4 regions of the Bradyrhizobium sp. I71 genome follow, and region 2 is predicted to be linked to each of the others. Evidence: predicted binding sites of a transcription regulator. Region 2 holds the regulator's gene; each other region holds the start of a gene.
What was found. Region 2 encodes PhoB, which activates phosphate uptake and scavenging genes when phosphate is short. Its sites were predicted from a motif close to TGTCATNNANCTGTCAT; they were not measured.
Positions count from the first base shown of each region.

Region 1: the regulator PhoB is predicted to act here: its motif matches at 2,370-2,386, upstream of ugpB (sn-glycerol-3-phosphate ABC transporter substrate-binding protein UgpB).
Region 3: the regulator PhoB is predicted to act here: its motif matches at 3,969-3,985, upstream of phnF (phosphonate metabolism transcriptional regulator PhnF).
Region 4: the regulator PhoB is predicted to act here: its motif matches at 3,264-3,280, upstream of phnC (phosphonate ABC transporter ATP-binding protein).

Region 1 is NZ_CP059398.1:3,353,761-3,359,158, reverse strand. It holds gene ugpE (sn-glycerol-3-phosphate ABC transporter permease UgpE) at 1-68, opposite strand, end outside; gene ugpA (sn-glycerol-3-phosphate ABC transporter permease UgpA) at 68-949, opposite strand; gene ugpB (sn-glycerol-3-phosphate ABC transporter substrate-binding protein UgpB) at 1,000-2,316, opposite strand; gene FJV43_RS16290 (CaiB/BaiF CoA-transferase family protein) at 2,708-3,913, opposite strand; gene FJV43_RS16285 (organic hydroperoxide resistance protein) at 4,090-4,515, opposite strand; gene FJV43_RS16280 (MarR family transcriptional regulator) at 4,668-5,129, shown strand; gene FJV43_RS16275 (GIY-YIG nuclease family protein) at 5,134-5,370, opposite strand.
Region 2 is NZ_CP059398.1:2,981,332-2,986,729, reverse strand. It holds gene pstC (phosphate ABC transporter permease subunit PstC) at 1-215, shown strand, start outside; gene pstA (phosphate ABC transporter permease PstA) at 220-1,065, shown strand; gene pstB (phosphate ABC transporter ATP-binding protein PstB) at 1,062-1,883, shown strand; gene phoU (phosphate signaling complex protein PhoU) at 1,895-2,611, shown strand; gene phoB (phosphate regulon transcriptional regulator PhoB) at 2,626-3,333, shown strand; gene FJV43_RS14635 (GcrA family cell cycle regulator) at 3,574-4,086, opposite strand; gene FJV43_RS14630 (aspartate aminotransferase family protein) at 4,545-5,398, shown strand, end outside.
Region 3 is NZ_CP059398.1:2,801,054-2,806,451, forward strand. It holds gene phnL (phosphonate C-P lyase system protein PhnL) at 1-27, opposite strand, end outside; gene phnK (phosphonate C-P lyase system protein PhnK) at 36-833, opposite strand; gene FJV43_RS13765 (alpha-D-ribose 1-methylphosphonate 5-phosphate C-P-lyase PhnJ) at 841-1,731, opposite strand; gene FJV43_RS13770 (carbon-phosphorus lyase complex subunit PhnI) at 1,728-2,831, opposite strand; gene phnH (phosphonate C-P lyase system protein PhnH) at 2,835-3,443, opposite strand; gene phnG (phosphonate C-P lyase system protein PhnG) at 3,448-3,912, opposite strand; gene phnF (phosphonate metabolism transcriptional regulator PhnF) at 4,019-4,747, shown strand; gene phnE (phosphonate ABC transporter, permease protein PhnE) at 4,880-5,398, opposite strand, start outside.
Region 4 is NZ_CP059398.1:2,807,528-2,812,925, reverse strand. It holds gene FJV43_RS13825 (hypothetical protein) at 31-618, shown strand; gene FJV43_RS13820 (DUF1045 domain-containing protein) at 628-1,326, opposite strand; gene FJV43_RS13815 (alpha-D-ribose 1-methylphosphonate 5-triphosphate diphosphatase) at 1,345-2,538, opposite strand; gene FJV43_RS13810 (chloramphenicol acetyltransferase) at 2,535-3,206, opposite strand; gene phnC (phosphonate ABC transporter ATP-binding protein) at 3,380-4,189, shown strand; gene phnD (phosphonate ABC transporter substrate-binding protein) at 4,256-5,191, shown strand; gene phnE (phosphonate ABC transporter, permease protein PhnE) at 5,264-5,398, shown strand, end outside.

The DNA.
Region 1 (5,398 bases), 370 kb from region 2:
ACGATCGCGATCCCGATCCACAGGATGATGTGGGCGACGTAGCGCCGGAAGCCCTCTTCCTCGACCATCAGTAGGTCACCTTGCGTTCGACGAAGCGGAACTGGATGCCCGTCAGCACGATGACCATGATCATCAGGATCACCGACTGTGCCGCAGAGCTGCCGAGATTTCCGCCGAGCAGGCCGTCGGTATAGACCTTGTAGACCAGCGTCTCGGTCGACTTGCCGGGGCCGCCCCGGGTCATGGTGTCGATGATGCCGAACGTATCGAAGAAGGCGTAGACGATGTTGACGACCAGGAGGAAGAAGATGGTCGGCGACAGCAGCGGGAAGGTCACGGTCCAGAACCGCCGCATCGGGCGCGCGCCGTCGATCGCGGCGGCCTCGAGCACGCTTCGAGGGATGCTCTGCAGGCCGGCGAGGAAGAACAGGAAATTGTAGGAGATCTGCTTCCAGGCGGCGGCGAGGATGATCAGCGCCGCGGCCTGGTCGCCGTCGAGCAGCGGATTCCAGTCGATGCCGAGGGCCCGCAGATAGCGCGAGAGCACGCCCAGCGAGGGATGCAGCATGAAGATCCAGAGCACGCCGACGACCGGCGGCGCTACCGCATAGGGCCAGATCAGCAGCGTGCGGTAGAGCATCGAGCCGCGCAGCGGCTTGTCCGCCATCACGGCGAGCAGCAGCGCGAACGACAGCGACGACACCGCGATCGCGAACGAGAAGAAGAAGGTGCGCAGGATCGCCTCGAAATAGGCGGGCTCCTTGAACAGGTCGATATAGTTCTCGAACCAGACGAAGCTGGTCGAGAGGCCGAAGGCGTCCTGGAGCAGGAAGGACTGGATCACCGCCTGCAAGGCCGGCCAGTAGAAGAAAATCAGGACGATCGCGAGCTGCGGCGCAACCAGCGCGTAGGGCAACAGCTTGGATTGGAAGATGGCTTGCTTTTGCATGATGCCCGCAGCAGCGGCAGGCCGGCTTCACCGGCCTGCCGCTTGTCGCCTTACTTCACGGCGGTCTTTTCGAACTGCCGCAGCATGGTGTTGCCGCGCTCGACGGCCGCATCCAGCGCCTGCTTGGCGGTCTTCTTGCCGGCCAGCGCCTGCTCGATCTCTTCCGCCCAGACGTCGCGGAGCTGCACCATGTTGCCGAGGCGCAGGCCGCGAGAGTTCTCGGTCGGCTCCTTGTTGGTCAGCTCGAGCAGCGGGGTCTCGAGATAGGGCTGGTCCTTGTAGAAGCCTTCGGCCTTGGCCTTCTCATAGGCCGCCTTGGTGATCGGCAGATAGCCCGAGGACTTGTGGATATAGACCTGGCGATCGGTGTCCGAGAGGAAGGTCAGGAATTTCGCGACGCCCTTGTATTCGTCGGCCGACTTGCCGCCCATGATCCAGAGCGAGGCGCCGCCGATGATCGAGTTCTGCGGCGCGCCCTTCACGTCGGGATAATAGGGCATCGGCACCGCGGTGAAGGCGAACTTGGCCTGCGCCTTGACGTTGCCGAAGAACGCCGACGAGGTCAGGTAGAGCGGGCATTCGCCCGACGTGAAGCGGCCTTCGCCGGTGTTGGTGCGGCCGGCATAGTCGTAGGTCTTGTCCTTCTGGAGCTCGACCAGATTTTCGAGATGCTTGACCTGGAGCGGTCCGTTGAAGGAGAGCACGGTGTCGAAGCCGTCGAGGCCGTTGGCCTTGGTCGAGAGCGGCACGTTGTGCCAGGCGGAGAGCTGTTCGAGATTGACCCAGGTGACCCAGGAGTTCGAGAAGCCGCAGGTCGCGTGGCCGGCCGCCTTCAGTTTCTTGGCGGCATCGAACACTTCGGGCCAGGTCTTCGGGATCTCGACATTCGCCTTCTTCAGCTCGTCGAGATTGACCCACATGACGGTCGACGACGAGTTGAAGGGGAAGGACAGCATCTCGCCCTTCGAGGTCGAATAATAGCCGGTGATCGCGGGCAGATAGGCCTTCGGATCGAACTTCTCGCCGGTCTCTGCCATCAGCTTGTAGACCGGCTTCACGGCGCCGGTCGCGGCCATCATGGTGGCGGTGCCGACCTCGAACACCTGCATGATGTGCGGCGCGTTGCCGGCGCGGAACGCCGCGATGCCGGCGTTCATCGTGTCGGCGTAGTTGCCCTTGTAGGTCGGGATCACCTTGTAGTCGCTCTGCGCGGCGTTGAAGTCGCTGGCGAGCTTGACGATGACATCGTTGTTGGCACCGGTCATCGCGTGCCACCACTGGATTTCGGTCACAGCCAGGGCCGGCGAAGCCGACAAGCCGACCGTGAGTGCAAATGCGGCAGCCGCACCAAAATGTCGAAGAGCCATCAAGAAACCTCCCTTGCCCGTCACTGAAGAAGCGCTTGCGCTAGCAGCGCCATATGACGTTCACATGACTGTGTAAGCGGCCGAAACGAAAGCGGCAAGCGCTTGAAAAGGAAAGCGGTCAAATAGGCGAAGCCGTGCGCGCACTCCTCCGCCCACGCTGCACATGCGCAGTCCGCGCCGCAGTGCGGCATCGTTGTGTGACGCTGACGGTCAGGCCGCGGGCTCCAAACCTCTCCCGCTTTGCGGGAGAGGTCGGCGCGCAGCGCCGGGTGAGGGCTTTATCCTCTGGGGATTGTCCCGTCGCGGAGACACCCTCTCCTCGGCCCTCCCCCGCAAGCGGGCGAGGGAGCTCACTTGCGGTGCCGCTCGCGATCTTATTTGATCGCGCCACTCAGCGCTTGCGCTCGGGGCCGCAGACCGTGCCGTTCTCGACCATCGCGTCGATCTCGGCCTTGGAGTAGCCGAACTCGCCGAGCACCTCCGCCGCGTGCTGGCTGAATTTCGGCGGCAGGCGGCGCAGGCTCGGCTTTGAGCGATCGAGCCGGATCGGCGAGGCGACGCCCTTGTACCAGTCCTTCTCGATAATATCGCCGCGCGCGATCGTGTGCGGATTCGTCAACGCCTGGTCGATCTTCTGCACGGGGCCGGCGGGCAGGCCTGCCGCGAGCAGGCGATTGCACAGCGGCTCAGCCTCGTGCTGGCTGAACACGGCGGCAAGCTCGGCACGCAGCGCCTCGCGATTGGCGATACGGTCCTTGTTGCGGGCAAAGCGCGGGTCGGTGCCGAGCTCGGGCTTGCCGATCTCCTTGGCGAGCTTGCGGAAGGTGCCGTCATTGCCGACGCCGATGAAGATGTTGTCGGTCTTGGTCGGGAAGATCGCGTAGGGCACGAGGTTCGGGTGCTCGTTGCCGGTGAGGCTCGGCGGCTTGCCATGCATGAAATAGTTCGCGGTGTGCGGATGCATGATGGCAAGGCCGGTCTCGTACAGCGTCGTCTCCAGGAACTGGCCCTTGCCGGAGCGCTGCCGCTCCGAAAGCGCCATCAGGATGCCGATCGCCGCATAGAGTCCGGTGGTGATGTCGACCAGCGGCACGCCGATCCGCATCGGCCCGCTCTCGGGCGAGCCGGTCGCCGCGATCATGCCGGTCATGGCCTGGATGATGGCGTCATAGCCGGGGTTGCCGCCGCGCGGGCCGTCGGCACCGAAACCGCAGATCCGGCAATGCACGAGGCGCGGGAATTTTTCGCGCAAGCTCTCGTTGCCGATGCCCCATTTCTCCAGCGTGCCCGGCTTGAAATTCTCGATCAGGACGTCGGCCGTCTCCAGCATCTTGAGCAGCACCGCGCGGCCGCCCTCGGAGCCGAGGTCGAGGCCGATCGAGCGCTTGTTGCGGTTGATGCCGACGAAATAGGCCGCGTCCTCCTCGTGGAAGGGAGGGCCCCATTCGCGCACCTCGTCGCCCGCGGGCGGCTCGACCTTGATCACGTCGGCGCCATGGTCGGCGAGGATCTGGGTGCAGTAGGGACCGCCGAGCACGCGCGTGAGATCGACGACGCGCAGTCCGCTCATGGCACCTAGGGCGGCTTGAGAACTCATGCCTTCGCTTCTCCTGTGTCGAGGTTTGATCACAGGCCTAGCGAGGTTCGTGCACGCCAGCAATGCCCCTCCGGGTAAGGGGCGTATGCGCCGCTGCGCGCAATCCCGCAGAATGGCAAATCAGGGGAAACGGCCGGCCCGAGGGGGATCCCGGGCCAGCCCATCCGCACTCCCGATCAGACGACCGTCAGGCGAACGTCGACATTGCCGCGCGTGGCATTGGAGTAGGGGCACACCTGATGCGCCTTTTCGACCAGCGCCTCGGCCTCGGCGCGGGCAAGGCCCGGCAGCGAGACGGCCAGGTCGATGTCGAGGCCGAAGCCGCCCTCGGAGCGCGGGCCGATGCCGACGGTCGAGGTGACGGAGGCGTCGGCCGGCACCTTCGGGCCGCCCTGCGAAGCCACGAACTTCATCGCGCCGATGAAGCAGGCGGCATAGCCGGCCGCGAACAGCTGCTCGGGATTGTTGCCGGCGCCGCCACCGCCGCCGAGCTCCTTCGGCGTGGTGAGCTTGACGTCGAGCGCGCCGTCGAGGGTCGCGGCATGGCCGTCGCGGCCGCCGGTGGCTTTTGCGCTGGTCTTGTAGAGGACGTTCACGGACATTGTGGTCTCCCTGATCTTGGGTGGGTGCGATCTTTATTGCAGGCAATTAGATTGTGCGCAATTGAAAATGCGACGTCTCACATTTAATTGTTCGCAATTGAATGTGGCGCCGACCGGCCCCACAATGCCGCCGAACCTCGTGAGATTCTGCAATGGCCCGGAAACCATCGGTAGCGGACGCGCCGCTGCGGCTCGACAACCAGATCTGCTTTGCGGTCTATTCCGCAGCGCATGCCTTCAACCGCGTCTACAAGCCGCTGCTCGACCGGCTCGGCCTGACCTATCCGCAATATCTGGTGATGCTGGTGCTGTGGGAGCGCGACGACGTGCCGGTCAAGGACATCGGCGAGAAGCTGTTCCTGGATTCGGGCACGCTGACGCCGCTGCTCAAGCGGCTCGAGGCCGCCCACCTCGTCAAGCGCACCCGCTCGCGCGAGGACGAGCGTCAGGTGCTGATCGCGCTGACGCCGCAGGGATACGCGCTCAAGGAAAAGGCCCGCGCCGTGCCGCAGTCGATCCTGGCGGCGTCGGATTGCTCGGTGTCGGAACTGGTCGCGATGAAGGACGAGATCGTCGCGCTGCGCGACAGGCTCAATGCGGTGATTGGGGAGTAGGGGGTTAGAGGCGCTTCTTGGCGAAGGCGCGGCCGGACGCTGACTTCAGGTATCTCTCAAACGCGACAGCCTGCTTCGCATTGCTGAACGCGACGTAAGTCTTGAGGCGCCAAGGCCCGAATTTCGAAGTGTGAGGTACCTCGCCGGCATTGTGCTTTGCCAATCGGGCGCGCAGGTAGTCGGTGATCCCGACATAAAAGTGGAGGCTACGGAGGCTTTCTAGAATGTAGACGTACTTCACGGCACGCTCCCCAGTTGTCGAGGAGTTC
Region 2 (5,398 bases):
CCTTCATCATCGGCAATTCGTTCCGCATTTCTTCATCGATTTTCGCCCCGGGCACCACGATCTCGGCAGCGATCGCATCCGAGTTCGCCGAGAGCGACGGCTTGCACCAGTCCGGCCTGATCCTGCTCGGCCTGCTCCTGTTCGTGCTGACGTTCTTCGTGCTCGCGGCGGCGCGGCTGATGCTGATGCGCCTGGAAACCAAGGCCGGAAAGTGAAGCCATGAACCCGATCTATTCGCGCCGCCGCCGCTGGGACATCGTCATCCGCGGCCTCTGCATCGCAGCCGCCGCCTTCGGCGTCACCTGGCTCGCGCTGATCCTGATCACGCTGCTCTACAACGGTCTGGCCGGGCTCAACCTTCAGGTCTTCGCCGCAGACACGCCGCCGCCCGGATCGAGCGAGGGCGGCCTGCGCAACGCCATCGTCGGCTCGCTGATCATGACCGCGATCGGCGTCGGTATCGGCGCGCCGCTCGGCATGTTCGCCGGAACCTATCTTGCCGAATACGGCCGCAACGACAAGCTGACCTCGGTCATCCGTTTCATCAACGACATCCTGCTCTCGGCGCCCTCGATCATCATCGGCCTGTTCATCTACGGTGCGGTCGTGGTGCCGATGCGAGGCTTCTCGGCCATCGCTGGCGCGCTGGCGCTCGCCGTGATCGTGATCCCGGTCGTGGTGCGCACCACGGAGGACATGCTGCTGCTGGTGCCGAACCCGCTGCGTGAAGCCGCCAGCGCGCTCGGCCTGCCGCGTTCGCTGGTGATCAAGCGCATCGCCTACCGTGCGGCGCGCTCCGGCCTCATCACCGGCGTGCTGCTCGCCACCGCCCGCGTCGCCGGCGAGACCGCACCGCTGCTGTTCACCGCGCTGTCCAACCAGTTCTTCAGCCTGAGCCTGGACAAGACGATGGCCAACCTGCCGGTGACCATCAACAACTTCGTGCAGAGCCCCTACGCCTACTGGAAGCAACTCGCCTGGAGCGGGGCGCTGCTGATCACCCTGACTGTGCTTGCCCTGAACATTGGCGCCCGCATCCTTGGTGCCGAGAGGACCGCAAAATGAGTGAAATGTCTATTTCCGTAAGCGCGCCGACCGTTCATCCCGGCTCGCAGCCGCTGCCCGAGGCGCCTGCCAAGGTCACCGCGCGCAACCTCAATTTCTACTACGGTGAGCACCATGCGCTGAAGAACATCAATCTGGCGCTCGGCACCAATCGCGTCACGGCCTTCATCGGCCCGTCCGGCTGCGGCAAGTCGACCCTGCTGCGCATCTTCAACCGGATGTACGACCTCTATCCGGGCCAGCGCGCCACCGGCCAGCTGTTGCTCGACCACACCAACATCCTCGACCCCAAGCTCGACCTCAATCTGCTGCGCGCCCGGGTCGGCATGGTGTTCCAGAAGCCGACCCCGTTCCCGATGACGATCTACGAGAACATCGCCTTCGGCATCCGCCTCTACGAGAAGATCTCGAAGTCCGAGATGGACGGTCGCGTGGAGAAGGCGCTGCGCGGCGGTGCGCTGTGGAACGAGGTCAAGGACAAGCTCAACGCCTCCGGCCTGTCGCTCTCCGGCGGCCAGCAGCAGCGCCTCTGCATTGCCCGCACCGTCGCGGTGCGGCCCGAGGTGATCCTGTTCGACGAGCCGTGCTCGGCGCTCGACCCGATCTCGACCGCCAAGGTCGAGGAGCTGATCCAGGAATTGTCCGAGAACTACACGATCGCGATCGTCACCCATAACATGCAGCAGGCGGCGCGCGTCTCCGACAAGACCGCCTTCATGTATCTCGGCGAGTTGATCGAGTTCGACGACACCAGCAAGATATTCACGTCGCCGAGCGACCGGCGCACGCAGGATTACATCACCGGCCGGTTCGGCTGAGGAGACGGAACATGGGTTCTGAACATACCGCAAAGGCTTTCGATACCGACCTCCAGGAACTCACGCGCCTGGTCGCCGAGATGGGCGGCATCGCCGAGCGCATGATCGTCGATTCCGTCGACGCGCTGATCCGCCGCGACGTCACGCTCGGTCAGCGCGTCGTCGCCACCGACGCCGAACTCGACACGCTGCAGAAGCGCATCGAGGAGCGCGCCGTGCTCACCATCGCCCGCCGCCAGCCGATGGCCGTTGATCTGCGCGAGATCGTCGGGGCCATGCGCGTCGCGACCGATCTCGAGCGCATCGGCGATCTCGCCAAGAACATGGGCAAGCGCGTCGCAGCGCTGGAGACGGATTTTCATCCGCTGAAACTGTTCCGCGGCCTGGAACACATGACTGACCTCGTGCAGCAGCAGGTCAAGTCGGTGCTGGACGCCTATGCCGCGCACGATCTGCCGGCAGCGATGGCGGTGTGGAAGGGCGACGAGGAAGTCGACGCCATCTGCACCTCGCTGTTCCGCGAACTCCTCACCTACATGATGGAGGATCCGCGCAACATCTCGTTCTGCATCCATTTGATGTTCTGTGCCAAGAACATCGAGCGGATCGGCGACCACGCCACCAACATCGCCGAGACCGTGTTCTACATGATCGAGGGCCAGGCGATCACCGACAAGCGGCCGAAGGGCGACATGACGAACTTCGCCACGACGATCCCGAATACCTAAGGAGCGACGACAACATGGGCGCACGCATTATGGTGGTTGAGGACGAGGAAGCTCTCACCGAGCTTCTTCGCTACAACCTCGAAGGCGACGGCTATGACGTCGAGACGGTGATGCGCGGCGATGACGCCGACACCCGCCTCAAGGAGCACATTCCCGATCTGATCGTGCTCGACTGGATGCTGCCGGGCCTGTCGGGCATCGAGCTGTGCCGGCGGCTGCGCACCCGGCCCGAGACCAAGCAGCTGCCGATCATCATGCTCACCGCGCGCGGCGAGGAGAGCGAGCGGGTGCGGGGTCTTGCGACCGGCGCCGACGATTACATCGTCAAGCCGTTCTCGGTGCCGGAGCTGCTGGCCCGCGTGAAGGGTCTGCTCAGGCGCGCCAGCCCCGAGCGGCTCGCCACCGTGCTCGCCTATGGCGACATCGAGCTCGATCGCGACAAGCGCCGCGTGGCGCGTTCGGGCCGGCCGATCGATCTCGGCCCGACCGAATATCGTCTGCTGGAGTTCTTCCTGGAGCATCCCGGCCGTGTGTTCTCGCGCGAGCAGCTGCTCGACAGCGTCTGGGGCCGTGACATCTACATCGACGAGCGCACCGTCGACGTCCATATCGGCCGCCTGCGCAAGCTGCTCAATCTCGGCCGCGAGCAGGATCCGATCCGCACCGTCCGTGGCGCCGGCTATGCGCTGGACGATCGGTTTGCGAAGGCGGAGCAGGCGTAAGGTCGGGTGAGTTGTTTGCTGGCAGCTGTGGCCACAATCTCAGCTGTCGTCCCGGGGCGCGCGTAGCGCGAGCCCGGGATCCATAACCACAGGACCTGGTGTGGCGAAGACTCGGAGTGACCATCCCGCGCAACGATTGCGCCCTGTGGTTACGGATCCCCGCGTTCGCGGGGATGACACCGAGCAATTGGAGCCGTCATCGTGTGACGGCTGCGGTCTTGATCAGAGAATTCCGCGAGCTCAGCGCGTGCCCGGCTTCGCCGGTGCGCGGCGGCGATCCGCCGCCGGCTGATACGCCACGCGCGAATGCTGGGCGCAGTAGGGCAGGCCGGAGAGCGCCTTGCCGCCGCAGAAGAAGAAATCCGGGCTCGAGGGGTCGCCGACCGGCCAGTGGCAGGTCGCCTCGTTCAGCTCCAGCAGTGACAGCCGCTGGCTCATCGGCACCACATTGTCGTAGGTGACGGGTTCGGCCTCGACCTCGACCTCGAAGGCCTGCGCCAGCGCGGTGTTGCCGCGGGCGACGGGGCGGGTCACCCGCATCATGTGCTGCGCGGGCCGCGCCTTGCGCGGCCGGGGCGCTGCCGATGAAGGGCTCTTGGCGCGGCCGGACAAGCCGAGCCGGTGCACTTTGCCGATCACGGCATTGCGGGTCACATTGCCGAGCTCCGCCGCGATCTGGCTGGCCGAAAGTCCGGCCTCCCAGAGCTTTTTCAGCTGCTCGACGCGATCATCGGACCAGGTCAAAACCGTCATTGCACCCTTTCCCTCGCTGCGCGCCTGCCATCCTGGGGCCTTCGCAGCGATTGCCTAAGCCTTCAAAAACCCGTGCCGCCAGAATCCCTTAAGGCTCGCCGGGCGCGCTCAAGACGCCCGAACGTTTACGCCGGTACATGAGGACTTAAGGGATCAGAACTGCTGCACGAGATGTCGTATCTGACAGTCCAAACGCTACAATATGGCGTGACTCCCGCGCAAGAGTCCGCCGACTCGCGTCCACATGTTCCGTGGTGAAAAACCCGCAAAATCGGCACCGCAAGACTACGGATTCAGCGTTTCGCGGGGCTTTCCGGGCGGCATTGACACCCGTCTTGCCAAGCATAAGATAGTCCTACGTGCCGCCCTTAAAAGGCGGCACGTTTCGTTTTCCGGGCCGGTCAATGGTGCGTTGCGTAATGCACGCGTCACACCGTCCGCAACATTCAAGTGACGTCATGACCAACAGCGCCGCGCCGCATTTGCTCCCCGTTTTCGCCAGGGCCGACCTCGGTTTCGAGCGCGGAGAAGGCTGCTGGCTGATCGCGACCAATGGCGATCGCTATCTCGATTTCACCTCCGGCGTGGCGGTGAATGCGCTCGGCCATGCGCATCCCACGCTGGTCAAGGCGTTGCAGGAGCAGGCGACGAAGCTCTGGCACATGTCGAACCTGTTCCAGAGCCCGGACGGCGAGAAGCTCGCGGCGCGTCTGTGCAATGAAAGTTTTGCGGACTTCGTGTTCTTCTGCAATTCCGGCGCCGAGGCGCTTGAAGGTGTGATCAAGCTGGTGCGCCACCATCACTTCTCCAAGGGGCATCCTGAGCGCTATCGCATGATCACATTCGAGGGCGCCTTCCATGGCCGCACGCTGGCGACGCTGGCCGCCACCGGTTCTGCAAAATATCTCGAGGGCTTCGGCCCGCCGATGGACGGCTTCGACCAGGTGCCGCATGGCGATCTGGAAGCCGTGAAGAAAGCGATCGGCCTGAACACCGCCGGTATTCTCATCGAGCCGATCCAGGGCGAGGGCGGCGTTCGTTCTGCGCCTCCCGCGTTCCTGAAGGCACTGCGCGAGCTCTGCAACGAGCGCGGCCTCTTGCTCGCCTTCGACGAGGTGCAGACCGGCATGGGCCGCACCGGCGAACTCTTTGCCTACAAGCGCACCGGCGTCGTGCCCGACGTGATGTCGCTTGCGAAGGCGCTCGGTGGCGGTTTCCCGATCGGCGCGGTGCTCGCCACCGCCGACGCTGCACGCGGCATGGGGCCGGGCTCGCACGGTTCGACCTTCGGCGGCAATCCGCTCGCGATCTC
Region 3 (5,398 bases), 180 kb from region 2:
ATCGGCAACGTCGATCATGGCGGTCATCGAAAAGCTCATGGCGGGAGAATCGAGGAGACGAGAAGTTGCGTATAGGGTTCGCGGGGATCGTCGAGCACCTGGTCGGTGAGACCGGTCTCGATGACGCGGCCGCCCTTCATCACCATCACGCGATGCGACAGGAGGCGCGCGACCGCGAGATCGTGGGTGACGATGATGACGGCGAGATGCAGCTCGGCGACGAGACTGCGCACGAGATCGAGCAGGCGCGCCTGCACCGACACGTCGAGGCCGCCGGTCGGCTCGTCCATGAACACCAGCCGCGGCTCGGTGACGAGGTTGCGGGCGATCTGAAGACGCTGCCGCATGCCGCCGGAATAGGTGCGGGGAGCATCGTCGATGCGCGCGACGTCGATCTCGACGCGGGTGAGCCAGTCCGACGCGGTCTCGCGGATGCGGCCGTAGTGGTTCCACCCCACCGCCATCAGCCGCTCGCCGACATTGGCACCGGCCGAGACCGCCATGCGCAGACCCTGCGCGGGGTCCTGGTGCACAAAACCCCAATCGGTGCGGAACAGGAAGCGCCGCTCGGCTTCACCCAGCGTCGTAAGATCGCGCGTGACGCCGTCGCGCATCCGGTAGGACACATGGCCGGCGCTCGGTGCCAGCTGGCCCGACAGCATCTGCAGAAGCGTCGACTTGCCCGAGCCCGACTCGCCGACGATCGCCAGCACCTCGCCGGGATAGAGCGCGAAGGAGACGTCGCGGCAGGCGGCGATGCGACCGAAGGACTTGCTGAGGGACTCCGCCACCAGCAGCGGCTGGTCGTTTTCAAGTGTATCGAGATCGGCCAAGCCTTGATCAACCATGTGAGCCCGCCTTTTCCCTGTACGGCGCAGCGCTGAGACTGCCGTGATGGCCGGCGGCCTGGCGGCCCTCGCAATAATCGGTGTCCGAGCAGACGAACATCCGCCCGCCCTTGTCGTCGGTGACGATCTCATCGAGATAGGAATTTTCCGCCCCGCAGAGCGCGCAGGGCGCGTTGAAGCGGTAGGGCTCGAACGGGTGATCCTCGAAATCGAGCGAGACCACCTGCGTATAGGGCGGGATCGCGTAGATGCGCTTCTCGCGGCCGGCGCCGAACAATTGCAGCGCGGGAGAATTGTCCATCTTGGGATTGTCGAATTTCGGCGTCGGGGACGGATCCATCACGTAGCGCGCGTTCACCTTCACCGGATAGGCGTAGGCGGTCGCGATGTGGCCGAAGCGGGCGATGTCCTCGTAGAGCTTCACGTGCATCAGGCCGTACTCGGCGAGCGCGTGCATGCGCCGCGTCTCGGTCTCGCGCGGCTCGAGGAAACGCAACGGCTCGGGGATCGGCACCTGATAGACCAGCACCTGGTTTTCCCTCAGCGCCATCTCCGGGATGCGGTGACGAGTCTGGATCACCGTCGCCTCCGCCGTCGCGGTCGTCGTCGCAACGCCCGCGGTCTTGGCGAAGAACTTTCGGATCGAGATCGCGTTGGTGGTGTCGTCGGAGCCCTGGTCGATCACCTTCAGCACGTCCTGGGGACCGAGGATCGCGGCGGTGACCTGCACGCCGCCGGTGCCCCAGCCATAGGGCATCGGCATTTCGCGGCTGGCGAACGGCACCTGATAGCCGGGAATGGCGATCGCCTTCAGGATCGCACGGCGGATCATCCGCTTGGTCTGCTCGTCGAGATAGGCGAAGTTGTAGGCGGGCGCGTTCATTCCGCGGCTTCCTTCATGGCATCAGGCGCATTGGCATCCGCGAACTCCTGCCGCAGCTTGCGCAACAAGCCGAGCTCGGACTGGAAGTCGACATAGTGCGGCAGCTTCAGATGCTCGACGAAACCGGTCGCCTGGACGTTGTCCGAATGCGACATCACGAATTCTTCGTCTTGCGCAGGGGCGAGTGCCTCCTCGCCGAGCTCGCGGGCCCGCAATGCGCGATCGACCAGCGCCATCGACATGGTCTTGCGCTCGCTCTGGCCGAAGGCAAGACCGTAGCCGCGAGTGAAGCACGGCGCTTCCGTCGCAGAACCCTTGAACTGGTTGACCATCTGGCACTCGGTCAGTTCGATCGAGCCGAGCGGCACGGCGAAGCCGGCGTCTTCCGCGATGAATTCGACCTCGACCTCGCCGAAGCGGATCTCGCCCGCGAAGGGGTGGTTGCGGCCATAGCCGCGCTGGGTGGAATAGCCCATCGCCAGCAGGAAGCCTTCGTCGCCGCGCGCAAGGTTCTGCAGGCGCAGGTCGCGATCCGCCGGGAAGTTCAGCGGCTCACGGGTAAGATCGCCGACGCTGGCGCCGTCCTCGGCTTGGGGCGAGGATTCGATCAGCCCGTCGCGTCCGAGAATGTCGGTCACGCGCGGCGTTGGCGCGGTGGGCGCTTCAGCCGTCGCTGGCGCGTCGGGAACGAAGCCTTCGGCGAGCGAGGGGTCGAGCAGGCGATGGGTATAGTCGAAGGTCGGCCCGAGGATCTGCCCGCCGGGAATGTCCTTGAAGGTCGAGGACACGCGCCGCTGCACCCGCATGGCGCCGGTGTCGACCGGCTCGCTGGTGCCGAAGCGCGGCAGGGTGGCGCGGAAGGCGCGGACCAGGAAGATCGCCTCGATCAGATCGCCGCGCGCCTGCTTGATTGCGAGCGCCGCGAGCTCGCGATCGTAGAGCGAGCCTTCGCTCATGACGCGGTCGACGGCGAGGCCGAGCTGCTCGGAGATCTGGTCGAGCGTGACCTCCGGAACGCTCTGGTCGCCGCGCCGCTTATGCGCGAGCAGGCGATGGGCGTTCTCGATGGCGCGTTCGCCGCCCTTGACTGCGACATACATGCTTCAGCTTCCCTTGTTCACGACGCGCGTGGTGCGCGGGATCGCAACCACGGCGTCATCGGCGACCAGCACCACGTCGATGCCCCGCGGAAACAGCGCCTCGTTGATCCGCAGGCGCTCGAACAGGTCGAAAGGCCTGATCGACGCCTGCAGCGTCGCGACCCCGTCGATGCCGGGGCCGCGCAGCTCGAAGCTGCGCCCGGAGGCAAGGCTGTCGACCTGAATGATCACCGTCGTCGAACGATCCGGATATTCGCTCGTCCCGAGCGCAAACCGGTCGAACGGCGGAAGCGCCGTGCCGTCGCTGATCAGCGCAAAGCTCGCGATCGAACAATCCCGCACCACCGGCGCGCCGGTATGAAATTTCAGCCATTTCACCAGGTCGGAGCTCTCCACCATCCGCGCATCGAGCCAGAGCGGCGTGTCGTGGTCGAACAGCGTGAGCGCGATTGCGGCGGTGCCGCGCATCATCGGCCCCGGCGCCCCCGCCATCGGCACGATGCGCTGAACCGAGCCCGGCCGCGCCATGGCGTCCATAACGGAGCGAAAGGTCGATTGTGCCGACAGCACCTTGTCGGCAAAACCCGGCGGCAGTTCCGCAATCGTGGTCATGATCTCAGCCCTCACCGCGCACCATGGTGTAGAAATCAACCTTCGTCGCGGCGGTCTCGGCCGCCGCCTGCTTGCGCCGAATCATAAGCTGCTCTCGCAAGGGCGCGATGACACCCCGCTCCACCGCGCCGCCGTAATCACGGGACTGGACCAGCGCATCGCACAACGCGATCAGCCGCGCCTTGTCTCCGTCACGGCCGAGCGTGTAGCCGAACCCGACCTCGCCGCTCGCAAGCCGCACCGCGGCACGCGACACCGTCGCCTCGCCGAGATTGAACGGCGCGCCGTCGCCGCCGACCCGGCCGCGCAGCATGACGAGGCCGTTTTCGGGCGCCCGCAGATCCTGATGGGCCGGAAGGGCCAAGTTGCGGAGGCGAGCGGCGATCTCGCCCGCCTCCGCTTGCGCCAGCACCGCCATCGCGGCTCTGCGCTGGGCTTGCTGATTGTTGTGCTGCGTCACCTGGTCCACCGAACTTGCCGCATCGAAGTTGTCTATGATAATAGACAACTTCATACGGATACGCCATGACTGTTTCGTGACAATGATGTGATTTCTGGGGTAGGTTTCCCGCGACATGAGCATGCAGGACACAGCCTCCTCGGGCGTCGCGCTATGGCGCCTCGTTGCCGACGGCATCGAGCGCGGCATCGCCGACGGCCGCTTTGCGGCCGGCGACAAGCTGCCGGGCGAGATGGAGATCGCCGAAACCTATCGCGTCAACCGCCACACCGTGCGGCGTGCGCTGGCTGCGCTCGCCGAGCGCGGCCTGGTGCGGGCCGAGCGCGGCAGCGGAACCTATGTCGAGGCGCAGAAGCTCGCCTATCCGCTGCGCTCGCGCACGCGTTTTTCCGAGATCGTCGGTGCGGGCGGCCGGGAACCGCATGGGCGGCTGATCGATGCGACCGACGATGTCGCGACGCGCGAGCTCGCGCGGGAGCTGGGACTGAAGACCGGCGCGCCTTTGATGCGGATCGAGGCGATCCGCCTCGCCGACCGCACGCCGATCTGCGTGTCCACCACCTGGCTGTCGGCGGAACGGTTTCCGGACGCCGGCGCCGTGTTCGCGGCGACGCGCTCGATGACCAAGCTTCTCGCGCATTACGGCGTGCGCGACTATCGCCGCGGCGCGACCCGAATCACGGCCGGCATCGTCGATGCGACCGATGCCTCACGGCTCGATCTGGCGCTGGGCCGGCCGATCCTGGTGGTCGATGCCACCGACAACGATCTCACGGGCAAGCCGCTGCTGACAAAGCACTCGCGCTTCGCGGCGGAACGGGTGGAATTTCTGGTGGAGTCGTAGCTCTTCCCTCTCCCCTTGTGGGAGAGTGCCGTAGGATGGGCAAAGGCGCACTTGCGCCGTGCCCACCCTCTATCCTGTTCTCGGTAGAAAGGGTGGGCACGCTGCGCCTTGCCCACCCTACGGCATCGCCGATCACGCCACAGCCCGCCTGCCGATGATCGCAAAGCGCAGCTTGCCCGAGATGAAATCGATCGCGGCCACCGCAACCAAAATCATCAGGATCAGGAACGAGACCTTCTGCCATTCCAGCACGCGGATCTGCTCGGCGAGCTGGAGGCCGATGCCGCCGGCGCCGACGATGCCGATGATGGTGGCCGAGCGGGTGTTCGATTCGATGAAGTAGAGCACCTGGCCGGCGATGACGGGCAGGACCTGCGGCAACAGGCCGAAGCGGATCTCGTGCAGCGCGCTGCCGCCGGAGGCGCGGATGCCCTCGACCTGCTTCCGGTCGGCGCCCTCGAACGCCTCCGAGAACAGCTTTCCGAAGGCGCCGAAATCCGACACCGCGATGGCGAGCACGCCGGCGAACGGGCCGAGCCCGACCACGTTGATCCACACCAGCGCCCAGATCAGCGTATCGACGCCGCGAATCGAATCCAGGAACCGGCGGACGGGAAAGCGCAGAATGCTCGACGGCACGATGTTGCGCGC
Region 4 (5,398 bases), 170 kb from region 2:
AGCGGTCTCTACCACGGGGTCAATCCGGGCATGGGCTGGCCGCTCGCCGTTTCGGCCGGGCTCATGGACAAGAGCCCGCGTGCGCTTTTCCGCGCCTTGTGGGCCCTGTCCGCCGGGCATCTGCTCGCAACGTTTCTCGTGCTGCTGCCATTCGCGTTCCTGCTCGTGCTGGCGGAGTGGCAGCGTCCGATCCAGCTAGTCGCGAGCCTTCTCGTCATCGGCTTCGGCGTCTATCGGTTGATCGTTCGGCGCCATCCCCGCGCGCTGGCACGAATTCCGCCGACGCAATTGGTGCTCTGGTCGTTTGCCGTCGCCATTGCGCACGGCGCCGCCTTGATGCTCGTGCCGATCTATCTTGGGCTTTGCCAGGCCTTCGAGCTCGATGCCGGACATGAGGCGGCGGGCGAGTTGATGAAGGCAAGCGTCGGGATGGCGGCGCTGGTGTCCCTGGTGCACGTTGCCGCCATGGTCAGCGCCGGCGGGTGTCTGGCCTGGCTGGTCTACCGTTATCTGGGGTTGAGGTTCGTCTCGCGAAGCTGGTTCAATCTGGATGCGGTCTGGGCGACCAGCCTCGTCCTGGTCGGCGCCGTGGCGCTCGCCTTCAATCTTGCGAGCTGACTGTGAGGCCTATCGCGTCAGCGCCCACTCGCCGACGATGCGGAAACGACCCTTCGCCTCGTCCTGCTTGAACAGTGCGAGGCGGTCGATCGCCAGCGCGCCGAGACGAAGCGACGCAAACCGGGCCCGTAACATCTCCAGAATCGGCCCGCGGCGCTCTGCATCCAGCCGGCCGGTGAGCGTCATGTGGAAGCGGAATTCCTCCATCACGTAAGGGTAGCCCCAACGGTCGAGATAATCGCGCTGCCGCTCGGTGAGTTTTTCGGGCTTGCGCCGCGCACGATCTTCCGCGGTGAGAACCGCGCGGAAGGAGTCGAATTCACGGACGCAATCGGCGGCAAATTGCTGAATCTCGTCAACCGGCTCGGCGGGAATGACGGCAATGAAGCCGCTGATGGTATCGACGACGGGCCGGATCACTGGAATTGTCCGCGATTGGCCGGCGAACGTCGCGCAGGCCGCCATGAGCTCGGCCTCGGTCCTGCCCGATGCCAGCGCCATCGGCGCCTTCAGCGTGGCGTGAAAGCCGTATTTGCGGGGATCGGCGGTGATGTCGCGCCAGTCCGGAGCAATCTGCAGCGCCTCGGGCGGAAACGGCACCTCGTCGCCCGTGTGGGCGTCATAGCCGAGCAGCTCGGCGCCGAAGCGGGAGAGGGCGCCGTCGGCGCCGGCGGCAAAATAGATCGCGTAGCGGGGGAAACCTGTCATCACCTCAGCATAGCCAATTTAAGCCGCGGCGACAGCCTCGCGCGGCGCCGCCACAGCAGTGAGCAGCCTTGTCGCGTCGGTGAGATGCACGAGCTTGCCGCCTGAGATCACCGCGATCAGCCGCGGCCGCAGCTTCACGCTGTCGTCGACGAGGAGAATGTCGGCGCGGCGTCCCTCCGCGAGCATGCCGCGATCGGCAAGGCCGGTCGCGCGCGCCGGGCCGGCGGAGACCAGATCCCAGGCCTGTGCCAGCGGCACCACGCCATCGGCGGCGAGCCGGAACGCGGCGAGCAGCTGCGCGGGATAATAATAATCCGAGGCCAGCACCGAGCAGAGCCCCTTGGCGATCATGTCGGAGGCCTTGGTCCAGCCGGTGTGGCTGCCGCCGCGCACGACGTTCGGCGCGCCATAGACGATGGCATCGCCGTGGCTTGCCGCCGCCCGGGCCGTCTCCTCGTTGATCGGAAACTCCGCGATGTCAGCGCCGAGCTCGCGAAATTCCCGGCGCATCGCCGGCGTCGCGTCGTCGTGCGAGAGCATCCGCACCTCGGCCGCGCGGGCAGAAGCGGCGAGGCGCGACACCGAAGCGGGCACCTCATCGGCGCGCGAAACCACGCGCTCGACCAGCCGGTCGAATTCCTCGCTCGAAAGGCCAGTGCGCTCCACCATGCGGTTGCGCTTGCGCGGCTTGGACATGTCGGCGACGGTGCCGTCCATGTGGTCGTTGAAGGCGAACAGGTCGACGCGGCCCTCGGCGAGCCACTGGGCGATCTCGGCCTCGGCGTCGAGATTGTAGGTCTCGTGCCGCAGATGGAAGCGGGTGTCGGCGGCGAATTGCGGACGCTGCCGCTCGATCGCCTCCATCAGGCCGCGCGCATTGTCGGCGCTGCGCAGGCCCGGCTCCCAGGAGCAGGTCGTGGCGTGAAAGACGGTGGTGATGCCGTTGCCGATCGCCTGGCGGTCGCTGTCGGCGAGCGCGACGTCGATCGGAAAATCGACGCCGGCGCGCGGCATCATCTGTCGCTCGAAGGCATCGCCATGCAAATCGACGATGCCGGGCAGCACCAGCAGGTCGCGGGCATCGATCGCCAGCCGCGAACGGCCGCGCGAAGCATCGACCTGTGCAATATCCGTTCCGGACACGAGAAGCGAGGTTTCGGCGAATTCGGCGCCGATCAGGGCCCGGCCGCCTTCGAGGAATATGTCTGTCACGCGATCGCGCTTCGTTTGCTGGCAGGGGGATTGGTGAGAGAGCTCGCCCGTGCTTCGTATGTCGAAAGAAAATGTTCAATCCCGAGCTTGCGGAAATCGGGCAGCGCCTCGCGCAATTTGTCGTGATCCCAGTCCCACCAGGCGAGCTTCGCAAGGCGCCCGGCGATCTCCTCCGAGAACCGTCGCCGCACGATACGGGCCGGATTGCCGGCGACGATGGTGTAGGCCGGCACGTCCTTGGTGACGATGGCGCCGGCGGCGATCACCGCGCCGGTGCCGATGTTGCGACCCGGCAACACGATCGCGCCATGGCCGATCCAGACGTCGTGGCCGATATGGATATGATGCTGGCGCCGCCAGTCGAAGAACTCGGCATCGTCGCTCTCACCCTCGAAATAGGCGCTGGAGCGGTAGGTGAAGTGCGCCTGTGTCGTGCGGTGCATCGGATGGTTGCCGGGATTGATGCGCGTCATCGCCGCGATCGAGCAGAACTTTCCGATGGTGGTGTAGGTGATCTGCGAATCGTTGACGACATAGGAGTAATCGCCCATCGCCACTTCATGCAGGATCGTGCGCGCGCCAACCTCGGTATAGGCGCCGAGCCGGGTCTCATGCAGTTTGGCCGAGGGGTCGATGGTCGGCTGAACCGAAAGAGCTTTGGCGGCCATGTTGCATCCGAGCTGCGAGGGCGGGCGTTCCTCTTCGAGCGGCTTGATGACGGTGTCATGACGGCGAGATGACAGGGGATGAAGCGCGCAGGATCGCCGCACTGCAACGGCGCTGTCACACAAGTGTTAAGCATGGACGTTAGCGGTTGCCTCCAGCTACTCTGGAGCCCTGCATGCTGGTGGTCGATGGTCTGACGTGTCGCTTCGGCGTGAAAGCCGCGGTGGACGACGCTTCGTTTGAGGTTTCCCCCGGCGGCTTCGTCGGTGTAATCGGGCGCTCGGGCGCCGGCAAGTCGACATTGTTGCGGACGATCAACCGCCTTGCGACACCGTCGCAGGGCCGCATCCTGTTCGACGGCCTCGACGTCACCGCGTTGCGCGGCAAGGAGCTGCGGCAGTGGCGTGCCCGTTCGGCCATGATCTTCCAGCAGTTCAACCTGGTCGGCCGGCTCGACGTGCTCACCAATGTGCTGATGGGACGCCTCGCGACGATGCCGGCCTGGCGCTCGCTGCTGCAGGCCTGGCCCGAGCAGGACAAGGCGCTGGCGATGTCCGCACTGGAACAGTTCGACATCGCCTCGCTCGCCGCCCAGCGCGCCGATCAGCTCTCGGGCGGCCAGCAGCAGCGCGTGGCGATCGCCCGCGCATTGGTGCAGCAGCCCGATATTATTCTGGCCGACGAGCCGATCGCCTCGCTCGACCCGCGCAACACCAAGATCGTGATGGATGCGCTGCTGCGCATCAACAAGCATTTCGGCATCACCGTGCTCTGCAACCTGCATTCGCTCGATCTCGCCCGCAGCTATTGCGACCGCCTGATCGGCATGGCCGCGGGCCGCGTGGTGTTCGACGGCGCGCCGTCCGCGCTGACCGACCAGGTTGCGCGCGAGCTCTACGATCTCGAGGCCAACGAGGCCATGGGTGGCATGCCTGTGCCCGCGTCCGCCGGCGTCCCGGCGCTCGGAACGGCCGCTGCGGCCTGAGCCGCGGCGCATCCTTTGAATTGCAAGTTCTTGCGTCAACCGACCCCAACCGATGAAGAGGGTATCATGATCACTCGCAGACTAGTCCTTGCCGGCGCCGCCGCGCTCGCGTTCACGGCCTCCGCCTCGGCGAGCGACTGGAAGACCAAATATCCCGAGCTGACCTTCGCGGTCGTGCCGGCCGAGAACGCCTCGGGCGTCACCGAGCGCTGGGCGCCGTTCATGACCTATCTCTCCAAGGAACTGGGCGTGAAGGTCACGCTGCGCATCGCCAACGACTACGCCGCCGTGATCGAAGGCCAGCGCGCCGGCAACATCCATATTGCGAGCTACGGCTCGGCTTCGTTCGCCCGCGCCCGCCTCACCGGCGTCAAGACCGACGCTTTCGCCAACGACATCAACGCCGACGGCTCCACCGGCTATTATTCGGTGTTCTTCGTCAAGGCGAACAGCGCCTACAAGAAGATCGACGACCTCAAGGGCAAGAACCTCGGCCTGGTCGATCCGAACTCGACGTCGGGCAACAACGTGCCGCGCTTCGAGCTCGACAAGATGGGCATCCACGACGCCGACACCTATTTCAGCAAGGTCGTCTTCACCGGCAGCCACGAGAACGCGATGCTGGCGCTGGCGCAGGGAACGGTCGACGTCGCGGCCAACCAGTGGACCACCGACGACGATTCGACGCTGGCCCAAATGCTGACCAAGGGCATGCTGAAGAATGCCGACGGCTCGGCGATGAAGAAGGACGACTTCCGCATCGTCCACAAGTCGGCACCGATCATCAACGGTCCCTACGCCTACAACTCCGACTTGCCGGACGACGCCAAGGCGGCCATCGCGAAGGCCTTCTTCGACGCGCCGGCGAAGGATAAGGCGGCGTTCGATCGCCTCCAGGACGGCCAGAAGAAGGGTTTCAATCACGCCACCACCAAGGATTGGGACGGCACGATCGAGCTGATCAAGTTCGTCGATGCGCTGCGTAAAAAGAAGGCGTCCTGAGTTTTTGGGACGATGCACCTGAGCCGGGTCCCAAGGACCCGGCTCTTTCTTTGACCGGACCTGTTTCGACAGATGACGACAGCGGTTTCGATCCTCCCCGAGCAGCAGCTCGCCGTGCTCAATGGCGCCTATCGCCAGGCGGTTGCGCGCAGGCGGCTCCGCCTGTTGCTGGGCGCCGTCATCTTCGCCGCCGCGCTCTTTCTCGCC